2 regions of the Paenibacillus sp. FSL R5-0908 genome follow, and region 2 is predicted to be linked to the other one. Evidence: riboswitches for the same ligand, from Rfam matches in the RefSeq annotation. Region 2 holds a riboswitch; the other holds the start of a gene.

Region 1 (5,062 bases), 530 kb from region 2:
AGGCAGTTGATAAATCGCAGCTCGGCTTCAAACGAAAACATGTAAGGTGTTAGTCAGTGATGGACATCAATGATCTTATGGCTGTATGGAATCACGCCAATTGCAAAGTAGTTGATATTCGTCGGATGACCCATAGACCTGGCGAATCTATACCTTCCTATTACGTCCCCTCAAGGCTGTTTCTTATGTCGATTCGCGGTAATGCTACAGTTAATCTGGGAAGCGAAGTTCATCGTTTACAGCGCTTTACAGTGCTTCACGTAGGCAAAGGAACTGTGCTCAACATTGATGCAGGCAGCGAAGGGCTGGATTACTATAGCATTTATTATAAAGTGAGTATGCATCCCTCACTACCCTTAGAGATTGCTACGCTATACGAGGGTGCTCAACCCCTTGATCATTCGTACAGCATAACGCCTGACCATTCGGTAACGTTGTATCGTATAGTGAGCGAAATGTTTAAGGAGTGGGGAAAGCAGCAGCCGCTTGCGCGGTTGCATGTTCGCACTTTATTCCATCAGTTTGTGTATGAGCTACTCCATCAAATGTCAGTGCAAGGGGTTAATACGACTAAGCGCGATCTGGCCGCCCGAGTCGCCGACATCATTCATGAACATTATACGGATAACATTACGCTGGAATCATTATCGGAAAGCCTGAACTATAGCGTCCCCCATTTATCTTCCTACTTCAAAATCCGTACTGGACTTAGCCCGATTGATTACTTAATTAAGGTACGCATCGAAAAAGCGGTGGCACTGCTGCTGGAAACAGATGCTACGCTGAAGGAAATTGCAGTGGGTGTCGGTTATCAAGACCCTAGTTATTTGGGCAGGCTGTTCAAAAAGTACAAGGGAGTTTCCCCGATTAGCTATAGAGAATTGCATTCCAGAAAGAACAAACTAGAAGATAGTCCTGCCACAAACATAGAATCCTCCATTGTCGCCCTTGAATCATTTCACTATACTGATTATATTGATAACGATTATCAGTATCATTTTGATCAAGAGGGAGATTCATTCATGTTTAAACATTCAAGGCCTACGCTGGCATCGGTACTGCTGCTAAGCTTCATTTTGGTGCTGAGCGCATGTGGTACAAACGGGGCTAGGGAAAATGCTGCCTCACAGCAGCCGAAGACCAGAATCGTTAAAACGGTTAACGGTGAGGTGGAGATCCCCCTTCATCCCCAGAGAATTGTTGCAGGCGAATACCTTGGCAGCTTAATTGCGCTTGGCATTACACCTATCGGAACCTCCGAACATCATATTAAAAATCCATATTTTCAGGAGTATTTGAAAGACGTTGAGAATATAGGGGACGGGAATGGAAATGTAGAGAAAATTCTGTCGCTAAATCCTGATTTGATTATAATGGATGATTTCTATCCTGAGCTAAATGAGCAGATGTCAAAAATCGCACCTACGGTCGTTATTCCATACGCTTCCCTAAAAACGGTACATGAGGAAGTGGCTTATTTCGGAGAGCTGCTTAGTGAAGAAGATAAGGCAAAAACCTGGCTTGCAGACTATGACAGCCGTATGGCCAGTGCCAAGGAGAGCGTATTGAAGGTTGTGCCTGCAGACAGCACATTTTCCATTATTGAATGGTCTGAAAACAGCTTGATGGCCGTCGGAACAGACTTCGGTAAAGGTGGACAGCCGATCTATAATGGATTGGGATTTAAGCCTCCCGCGGATATCGCCGCCGAAATGGCCGATCCGGGCTGGGCTTCATTCTCTGCTGAGGTCTTACCAAAGTATGCCGGTGACTATGTCATTCTTACCTCTGACTCAAAAAAGCTGGATGAACTTAAAGCCGACCCGATCTGGGGCGCACTGCCAGCAGTCAAAAATGATCACGTATTTCTTTGGACAAGCGATCGTTCCGGCTACTGGGATCCAATAGCTATTCTGAGTCAGACAGAAGAGTTGGCGGATTGGCTGACAAGCCACTAATTGAGTGTGTTTCAAACATAAAGGGACTGTCTCAGGAGTAGAATTCTACAATGAGATAGCCCTTTTTTCATATTAACCATCAGCCAATCTTGGTCTGTTGGTTGCGATGTTTCCGAAGCAAGGCATGATATTCGCGTATTATGCATTTAAATTCAGCGGTAATTAATGTTATTGACAAAATATTTGACAATGATTAGTATTGAAAAATATTAAAAATGAAGTTAGCGGCATAACAATTAAATAATTCGCAAGCTATGATTGCTATGGATCACACTATAGCAGGAGCAGCTTCTGGAGAGACCGTGGGAGATTCCCCCGGCGCCGAAGGGTTCACAATCTCAGGCAAAAGGACAGAAGAGTACTAGATAATTCATTTGTTATTCTGATCATCGTCAGAATAAAGGAATGTATTTTATTTATTATTCTTAGACCTAAGAGATTGGAGCGTATCCAATCTCTTTTTTGTTATCATTTTTACTTGTTATTTTTTTCACATAAGGGGGAGTTCGAAATGGCAGCACAAGAATTAAAGAGAGATTTAGAGAATCGGCATGTTCAGCTCATTGCAATTGGTGGAACCATCGGTACCGGATTATTTTTAGGATCAGGTAAAGCTATACAGCTGGCAGGACCATCGATCATTTTTGCTTATTTAATCGTGGGTATCGCTATTTTCTTTGTAATGAGGGCATTGGGAGAACTTCTGTTGTCTAAAGCAGGTTATCAATCTTTTACAGACATTGCCGAAGACTATCTTGGACCGCGGGCAGCGTTTGTAACCGGATGGACCTATTGGTTTTGTTGGATCATGACGGCTATGGCCGATATTATAGCTGTCGGGGTCTATGTACAATATTGGTTTGATATCCCGCAATGGATACCCGCAGTCATTTGTTTAATTATTTTATTAGGACTCAATTTATTGACGGTAAAAAGCTTTGGCGAATTGGAATTTTGGTTTGCTTTAATTAAGGTAATCACTATTCTCGCATTGATTGCCATCGGGGTAGTTCTACTGGTGATTGGATTCAAAACAACTACCGGAACGGTTGCGCTCAGTAATATTTGGGCACATGGGGGAGTATTTCCAAACGGGATTTCAGGGTTCTTACTTTCATTTCAAATGGTTGTGTTTGCTTTTGTGGGTGTGGAATTGGTGGGCGTATCGGCAGCAGAGACTTCTAATCCAGAAAAAACTATCCCATCGGCGATTAATAAAATACCTTTACGAATTCTATTTTTCTACGTGGGTGCTATTATTGCCTTATTATGCATCAACGCATGGACAGAACTAAACCCGGCAGAAAGTCCTTTTGTTAAAACATTTAGTTTAGTGGGGATTCCGATTGCCGCGGGGGTTATTAACTTCGTTGTATTAACATCAGCTGCGTCCGCTTGTAACAGCGGGATGTTCTCAACAAGCCGGATTCTATACAATCTAAGCAGAAATGACCAGGCTCCAGCCAACTTTGCAAAGCTTAATAAAAATCATGTACCCAGTAATGCTTTATTTATATCCACGCTTGTCTTATCTGTAGGCGCTTTGTTGAGTAAGCTGATTCCGGAGACGGCTTTTGGCATCGTAACAACGATTAGTGCCATTTGTTTCATCTGGGTTTGGGGCGTCGTTCTAATATGCCATTTGCGATATAAAAAGACGAAGCCGGAATTGCAGGCCAAATCAAAATTCAAAGCACCGTTTACACCCTTTGTGAATTATGTTGTTCTAGCCTTGTTTGCAATCATACTCATAATTATGCTATTTGCTGATGAAACTCGTCCGGCCTTATTGTTGACGCCTTTATGGTTTATATTATTATTTGTTTTGTATTCAATAAATAGAAGAAAGAGGGAAAGAATAACGCTTGATCCAAGAGATCGTCTCGAAGGTATTCGGACTAACACGGAGATCCGGCATGATTAGTCGATGAAGGTGCTTGCTGATATTACAGTTAGATAGGCAGTCAGAGAAATCCACTATTCTTAAATCCTGCTTGGGTAAGCATATCCTTGATATCTCCCACAAACTCGCTCAGGCTGGCAGTGGAAGCATTTTGGAATCTGTTTTCACTGGGGATATTGCCAATTTGTTTTGTTAAATCCTCTTTCTATTCCTGTATCCAATCCTTACGAGTTGCTGCATTTTTAGCGAAGTTTAGTAAGATGCTACTCCAGTCTTTCCCGTTATTCTTCCATGTTTTTTATGTTGCTGAGCAAAAAAAAGCGGCAGTCTATGACGTTACTTCTCGTCCATAGGCGGGCCGCTTTTTTAATCAGTCTAAAAAATCTCCTCTATTTAAAATCCACTTTGATCAGTGCTATCTCACTATTCGTGCCAATTCGTAATGGCGGTCCCCAAGTCCCTGCACCAGATGTAACGATGACGTGAGGGCTGTTTGGATTCTTTTGATAGTGGCCATAATCTACTGTAAACATAGCATTAGTGATCAGATTTGCAGGGAATACTTGTCCTTGATGCGTATGTCCGCTAAGTATCAAATCAACGTCATCTGCGTATTCAATCCTATTGGTTGGTTGATGATCCATTACGATAACGGGCATATTTGTATCAATGTCACTCATCACCTCTGAAGTAATCGCTCTGGGGTTCCCTTGATTACCAATCGGTGAGGAATCCCTTCTACCCACAACAACGAATTGATTATCAATAACGACATGCTCATCATTTAGAAGTTTGATATTACTCTTATCTATAAAGTTCACGATCTGATCGTATGAGCGTCCTGCATCATGGTTACCTAAACAAGCATAAACCCCATAGGTTGACTGAATAGTGCTTAATAACTCTATTCCTTTGGAAGGATTAGAGAGCGCATAGTAGTTACCATTAAATATATCTCCTGTCATCAACACCATATCCGGCTGTAGTCCATTAATACGATCAACAACGTCTTCAATAAACTTTACATCATTTACGTAGCCTAAATGTAAGTCGCTGATCAGGACGATATTTAACTGATCTAATGAAGTGTTTTTATGTATTTGGAGCGGATAGGTGACTTCTTTTAAATGATTCGCATTATAAATCCCATAGGACACCAATCCTATGACTAGAATTAATACTACGGACCTTGTATGAAAAA
Region 2 (5,062 bases):
GTAGCGCCAGCCGCGAGAACCGCTGCTTCGGATAAAGCTGTAGCGCCATCATACATACTGGCATTGGCAACTTTCATACCGGTTAGTTCGCAAATGTAGGATTGGAATTCGAAGATCGCTTGCAGCTCACCTTGGCTGATCTCCGGTTGATACGGAGTGTAGGCAGTGTAGAATTCAGAACGGGAAATGACATGGTTGATGACCACAGGGATGTGATGATCGTATAATCCGGCGCCGAGGAAGCTGGCGTGAGAATCAAAGTCGGCATTTTGGTCAGCCAAACCTTTCATGTGGCGCAGCAGGGCGTATTCATCGAGTGGTTCAGACATCGGCATAGTGCCTTGGTAACGTACCGCTTCAGGAATATCGGAGAACAGCTCATCTAAAGACTGAATCCCGACGGCCTCCATCATCTCTACGCGGTCCTGTTCTGTCATGGGCAGATAACGGTGCTTCATTAAGGTTTCACTCCTTGGCTTTTTTAAAATATAAGAAAGTACAATTTTCACGCTATACTTTATTCTTCTATTTCTCGCTTAAAAGCTCACCGTCCTTATATGGACGCTAAAGGCGTTTATACTTGTAAAAAGGGGCCTTAATCACTACAGCCTTAAGCTGCTTACCGCGTATCTCCACGTAAACCTCTGTGCCTATTTCACTGTAATTAGCATCAAGCAAAGCCAACCCCAGGTTACGTTTCAGCGTAGGGGACTGTGTTCCGGTTGTGACCTCACCAATCTTAACGCCATCTGCCCAGACAGGATAATGGGAGCGTGGAATGCCTCGATCAATCATTTCTAGGCCGATAAGGCGTCGGGGAATGCCAGCTTCTTTTTGCTGTATTAGTGCATCGCGTCCGATAAAGTCTATTTTGTCCAGCTTCACGAAGAACTGTACTCCTGCTTCAAGCGGGGTGATGTCAGCGGATAGCTCCTGACCGTACAGTGGTAATTTTGCCTCAAAACGCAGGGTATCCCGTGCACCCAGTCCAGCAGGTGTTAATCCGTGGGGCGCGCCTGCTGCAAGCAGTCCGTTCCATAACGTTTCTGCACCTTCCAGCGGAGCGTAAATCTCGAAGCCATCTTCACCGGTATAACCCGTACGGGAGATAAGTACCTCTACACCGCAAACGGTGGCGCGTTCGATGAAATGGAAAGGCTTGAGTGTTGAAATAGGAGCATCAGTAACTTCCACGAGAATGGTTTCTGCCAGAGGACCCTGCAAGGCGAGCAAAAGCGTCTCGTCAGAGACATTAGTAAGCGTGACTTCGCCGAATTCAGAGGTCAAATGCTCTTGCAGCCACTGGAAGTCTTTGTCGATGTTGGAGGCATTAACGACGAGCATATAATGCTCTTCGCTTAGGCGATACACGAGTAGATCGTCGACAACTCCGCCATTTGGATAACACAGCAGCGTATATTGCGCAGCACCATCTGTGAGGCGGCTGACATCATTGGTTGTCATTTTTTGCAAAAAGGCTTCTGCACCGCTCCCAATCACCATGAATTCACCCATATGCGAGACATCGAACAGCCCAGCCTGCTGGCGAACGGCTTCATGCTCTTTTACGATACCTGTAAACTGTACTGGCAGCTCCCAGCCACCGAAGTCAATGCATCTGGACTCCGCATAAGCGGAATAGAGATCATAAAAAGGTGTTCTTCTCAAAGCATCCATGTCGTCACTCCCTTTGAACTGATTACATACGAAAAAAGGACAGGCAGAAGCAATCATGCATAAATGCACAAATCGCTTTCTGCTCTGTCCTTTGTACCTGAGAGTTACCCTGCCGTAACTAGCTTGCAGGTTTCCCCGTTGGTGATCTGACGCATCTAGCCTTGCGTCTGATGCTCTCCAGAGATACGTCCGACAAAGGTCCTTTTGCCTGAGAGATTCACCCCTGTTAGGGCTTACTCCTTCGGCGCCGTCTTCAAGTGAGACAGTCTCTCCCTATGCCATCATCCGCAACTATATTTATTTCAAATATAAGAAAGTATATGGTTCACATTATACATTATCCTTATATTTCTCCGAGAAACGGCGATTGCCTATAAAAAGACGACAACGTCGTTTCTTCTTGTATGTCTCCATTAAACGGGTATAGTCGGGCTCTGTCAACAAGAAAAAGTCGAAAAAATGACAAATTTTAATTTCCTGTTAGTAATATTGACATTGTGAGCCGGGATAACTTAGGCTATAACTAAATTTAGAACTCCAAATTGGAAATGAGGCGGCTTGAAATGAGTGAAGTATTAGACAACCTTCTTTACAGCGAAGAGCATGAATGGGCACAGCAAGTAGAAGGGCGAGTAGTACGTGTTGGGATTACGGACCATGCTCAGCATTTATTAGGCGACATCGTATTTGTTGAGTTTCCTGAGGTGGGATCGACCATTTCGGCCGGTGACAGCGTAGGCAGTATCGAATCCGTTAAGACGGTATCGGAATTGTATTCGCCCGTCTCTGGGACGGTTACCAAGGTGAATGATGGATTAGAAGCTAGTCCGGAGCTTATCAATGATCAGCCATATGGCGGGGGTTGGATTTTTGAGATTGAAGTTGATGGAGAATATGCTGATGCTGTAAAAGGTCTGTTAGATGCAGCTGGTTATAGCGCGTTAGTTGCTGAATAATTGGAAATTGGGGACGGGAAATAGTCTGATCAAGTGTGATGTTTTTAGCAGCAAGTTTCTGTGATTTGGGGACTTGCTGTTTGTGTTTCTTATGTAGATTGTGCGAGTATTCGTAAACCTAGTCGAGTGGTTTGAGGGTCTAGTGGAGTATGGAATTAGGGAAAACCTCCCTCATTTTAGACGATTATAGCGTGAGAGTTAGGGTATTAGGGAATTCCTCCCTAATCATCTCGGTAAAACCACTATTTCAGACTAAAAAGAGTAATAATCAGGGAGAAATCCCCTCATTCCGCGATTGGATACGATAATAGGTGAATAATCAGGGAGGTTTTCCCTAATTAAATTGGATGAAGCCCCTTGTTAGCTCAATGTGGTAATTGCAAAGGCCCCTACCGCCGAACTTAGCTCTGAGCGCAAACAACTATATTTTATTCCACCTCTTGAAGCTGTCGAAGGACAATGATCTCTACGCGTCGATTTTTCTGTTTGCCTGCTACTGTAGTATTATCTGCTGTTGGTCGGGTATCGGCATAACCTGCATATTGAAAAGTGTCCGGGTTCAGTCCTTCATTATCTAAGAAAAAGCGCAGCACAGAAAGCGCACGAGCACCCGATAGCTCCCAATTGTCGTTATAGCGGGAAGCTGATGACACTGGTGTATTATCCGTATGTCCTTCAATGCTGATCGTTGCCCCGATATCTTTAAATAAGCCAGACAACTGCTGAAGAGCAGGAAGGGCTGGTGACTTCACATCTGCTTTACCCACATCAAAAAGAAAACGGTCGCTGAGCGTGATTTCTATGCCCTGCGGTTTGTCGGCTACAAATATTTGTTCACCGAGATTATTCTCCTCCACATAGTGGGTGATCACACCCATTAACTCAGCAAGCTTCGCCTCTTGTTCTCGAAAAGCCAACTCCCGTGCTGAAGGTGTTTCATTCTCCGTTTGTTCATCAGAACCGTCATTTGGTTTTGCAGTTGCGTTCGCATTCCCATCTGTACTCTCTGGTTTGTTGTCAGGGGTCTGTCCAGCATCTAAAATACCATCTCCGCCTTCAAGAACAGTGCTGCTCGACTTGAAAGTCTGGGATAAAGAGCCGGTTACGATATTGTATTTGTCAGTGTCCAGGCTGCTCATCGCATACAATATAACGAAAAATATAAGTAAAAGCGTAATTAGATCTGCGTAAGTAATCATCCAACGATCACGGCTTTCTCGATTCTCTACCCGCCGTTTGCGCCGGTCTCTTTGTCTCATATAAAACCTCTTGCTTCTGCACGGTCATCTGTGGTGGTGTCTGAAATGAAGGAGTTCAGTTTTTTACGCACCAGCAGCGGATGATCCCCGTTCTGTAGAGAAAGAATGCCTACTAGCAGCATCTCCATGCTATGCAGCTCACTTTGGCTGCGGGATTTGATTTTGGAAGCAATGGGTAAAAATATTAGATTAGCGATGGCTACTCCGTATAGTGTTGCAGTGAACGCTACTGCGATAGAGGTACCTAGATTTGAGGGGTCTGTAAGGTTGCCCAGTACCCTAATGAGTCCCATAACTGTACCGATGATCCCCATCGTTGGAGCATATCCGCCAGCGGCTTCAAAAATCTTGGCGTAGCTTTCATGCTTCAATTCTTTCGCATCCATTTCCAATTCTAAAATCTGTCTTACCTGCTCAGGGTCAGTGCCATCGACGATAAGCAACAGTCCTTCGCGCGTAAAAGAATCGGGATGTGCTTCCGCTTGTTTTTCGAGCATTAAAACGCCGCCGCGGCGGGCCACTGTGGCCATTGCGATAAGCTCTTCTGCTTTCTCTTCATCACGTTCAGGATTGCGGCCAAAAGCCATGCGCAGAGCGGTGGGGATGGAGCGTAGCTTAGCTGCCGGGAAGCTGATCATTACGGCGGCAATCGTACCTCCAAATACAATCAAAGCTGCATTAAGCTGCAGCAGTCCGGAAAGGCTTCCGCCTTCCCAGAGGTAGCCGCCGATTAGCGCAGCCAGTCCGGCCACTAGGCCGATTATTGCGGTAATATCCATGCTTCAAGCTCCTAACATTTCTGTGTATTATGGTTTGCATCGATCTAAGCAACACTGTATAATGAACGGGAACACATATTCTTATCTTCCATATTTTTTACTGTCGTATGGAGAGAGAAGATTCAGACAACAATTATAATATATTAATCTAGTTTAGACGATAGAGGGGAGTCGGGCAAATGAGTGATATTGTCGTCAGTACGAAGACTTTTGAATTGGAGTCCGAGTATACACCCCAGGGCGATCAGCCTCATGCCATAGATGAATTACTACAAGGCATCCGGCAGGGTAAGAAGCACCAGACGCTGCTGGGAGCGACAGGTACAGGGAAGACCTTTACTGTCGCGCAAGTTATTTCCAAATTAAATCGCCCCACGCTGGTTATTGCGCA

The links. Region 2 has a riboswitch for glycine ahead of gcvT (glycine cleavage system aminomethyltransferase GcvT). Riboswitches for the same ligand answer to the same signal wherever they lie in the genome.
Region 1: it holds a riboswitch for glycine, as region 2 does, so the genes downstream of both, MKZ09_RS33470 (amino acid permease) here and gcvT (glycine cleavage system aminomethyltransferase GcvT) in region 2, are expected to answer to the same signal.

The regions. Positions count from the first base shown of each region.
Region 1 covers NZ_JBBOUV010000001.1:7,320,977-7,326,038, reverse strand. Annotated here, with positions in the region: gene MKZ09_RS33480 (DNA alkylation repair protein) at 1-53, shown strand, start outside; gene MKZ09_RS33475 (AraC family transcriptional regulator) at 60-1,958, shown strand; glycine riboswitch at 2,240-2,322, shown strand; gene MKZ09_RS33470 (amino acid permease) at 2,470-3,882, shown strand; gene MKZ09_RS33465 (metallophosphoesterase) at 4,251-5,062, opposite strand, start outside.
Region 2 covers NZ_JBBOUV010000001.1:6,786,920-6,791,981, reverse strand. Annotated here, with positions in the region: gene gcvPA (aminomethyl-transferring glycine dehydrogenase subunit GcvPA) at 1-458, opposite strand, end outside; gene gcvT (glycine cleavage system aminomethyltransferase GcvT) at 565-1,677, opposite strand; glycine riboswitch at 1,864-1,962, opposite strand; gene gcvH (glycine cleavage system protein GcvH) at 2,241-2,633, shown strand; gene MKZ09_RS30905 (flagellar motor protein MotB) at 3,062-3,892, opposite strand; gene MKZ09_RS30900 (flagellar motor protein) at 3,889-4,671, opposite strand; gene uvrB (excinuclease ABC subunit UvrB) at 4,851-5,062, shown strand, end outside.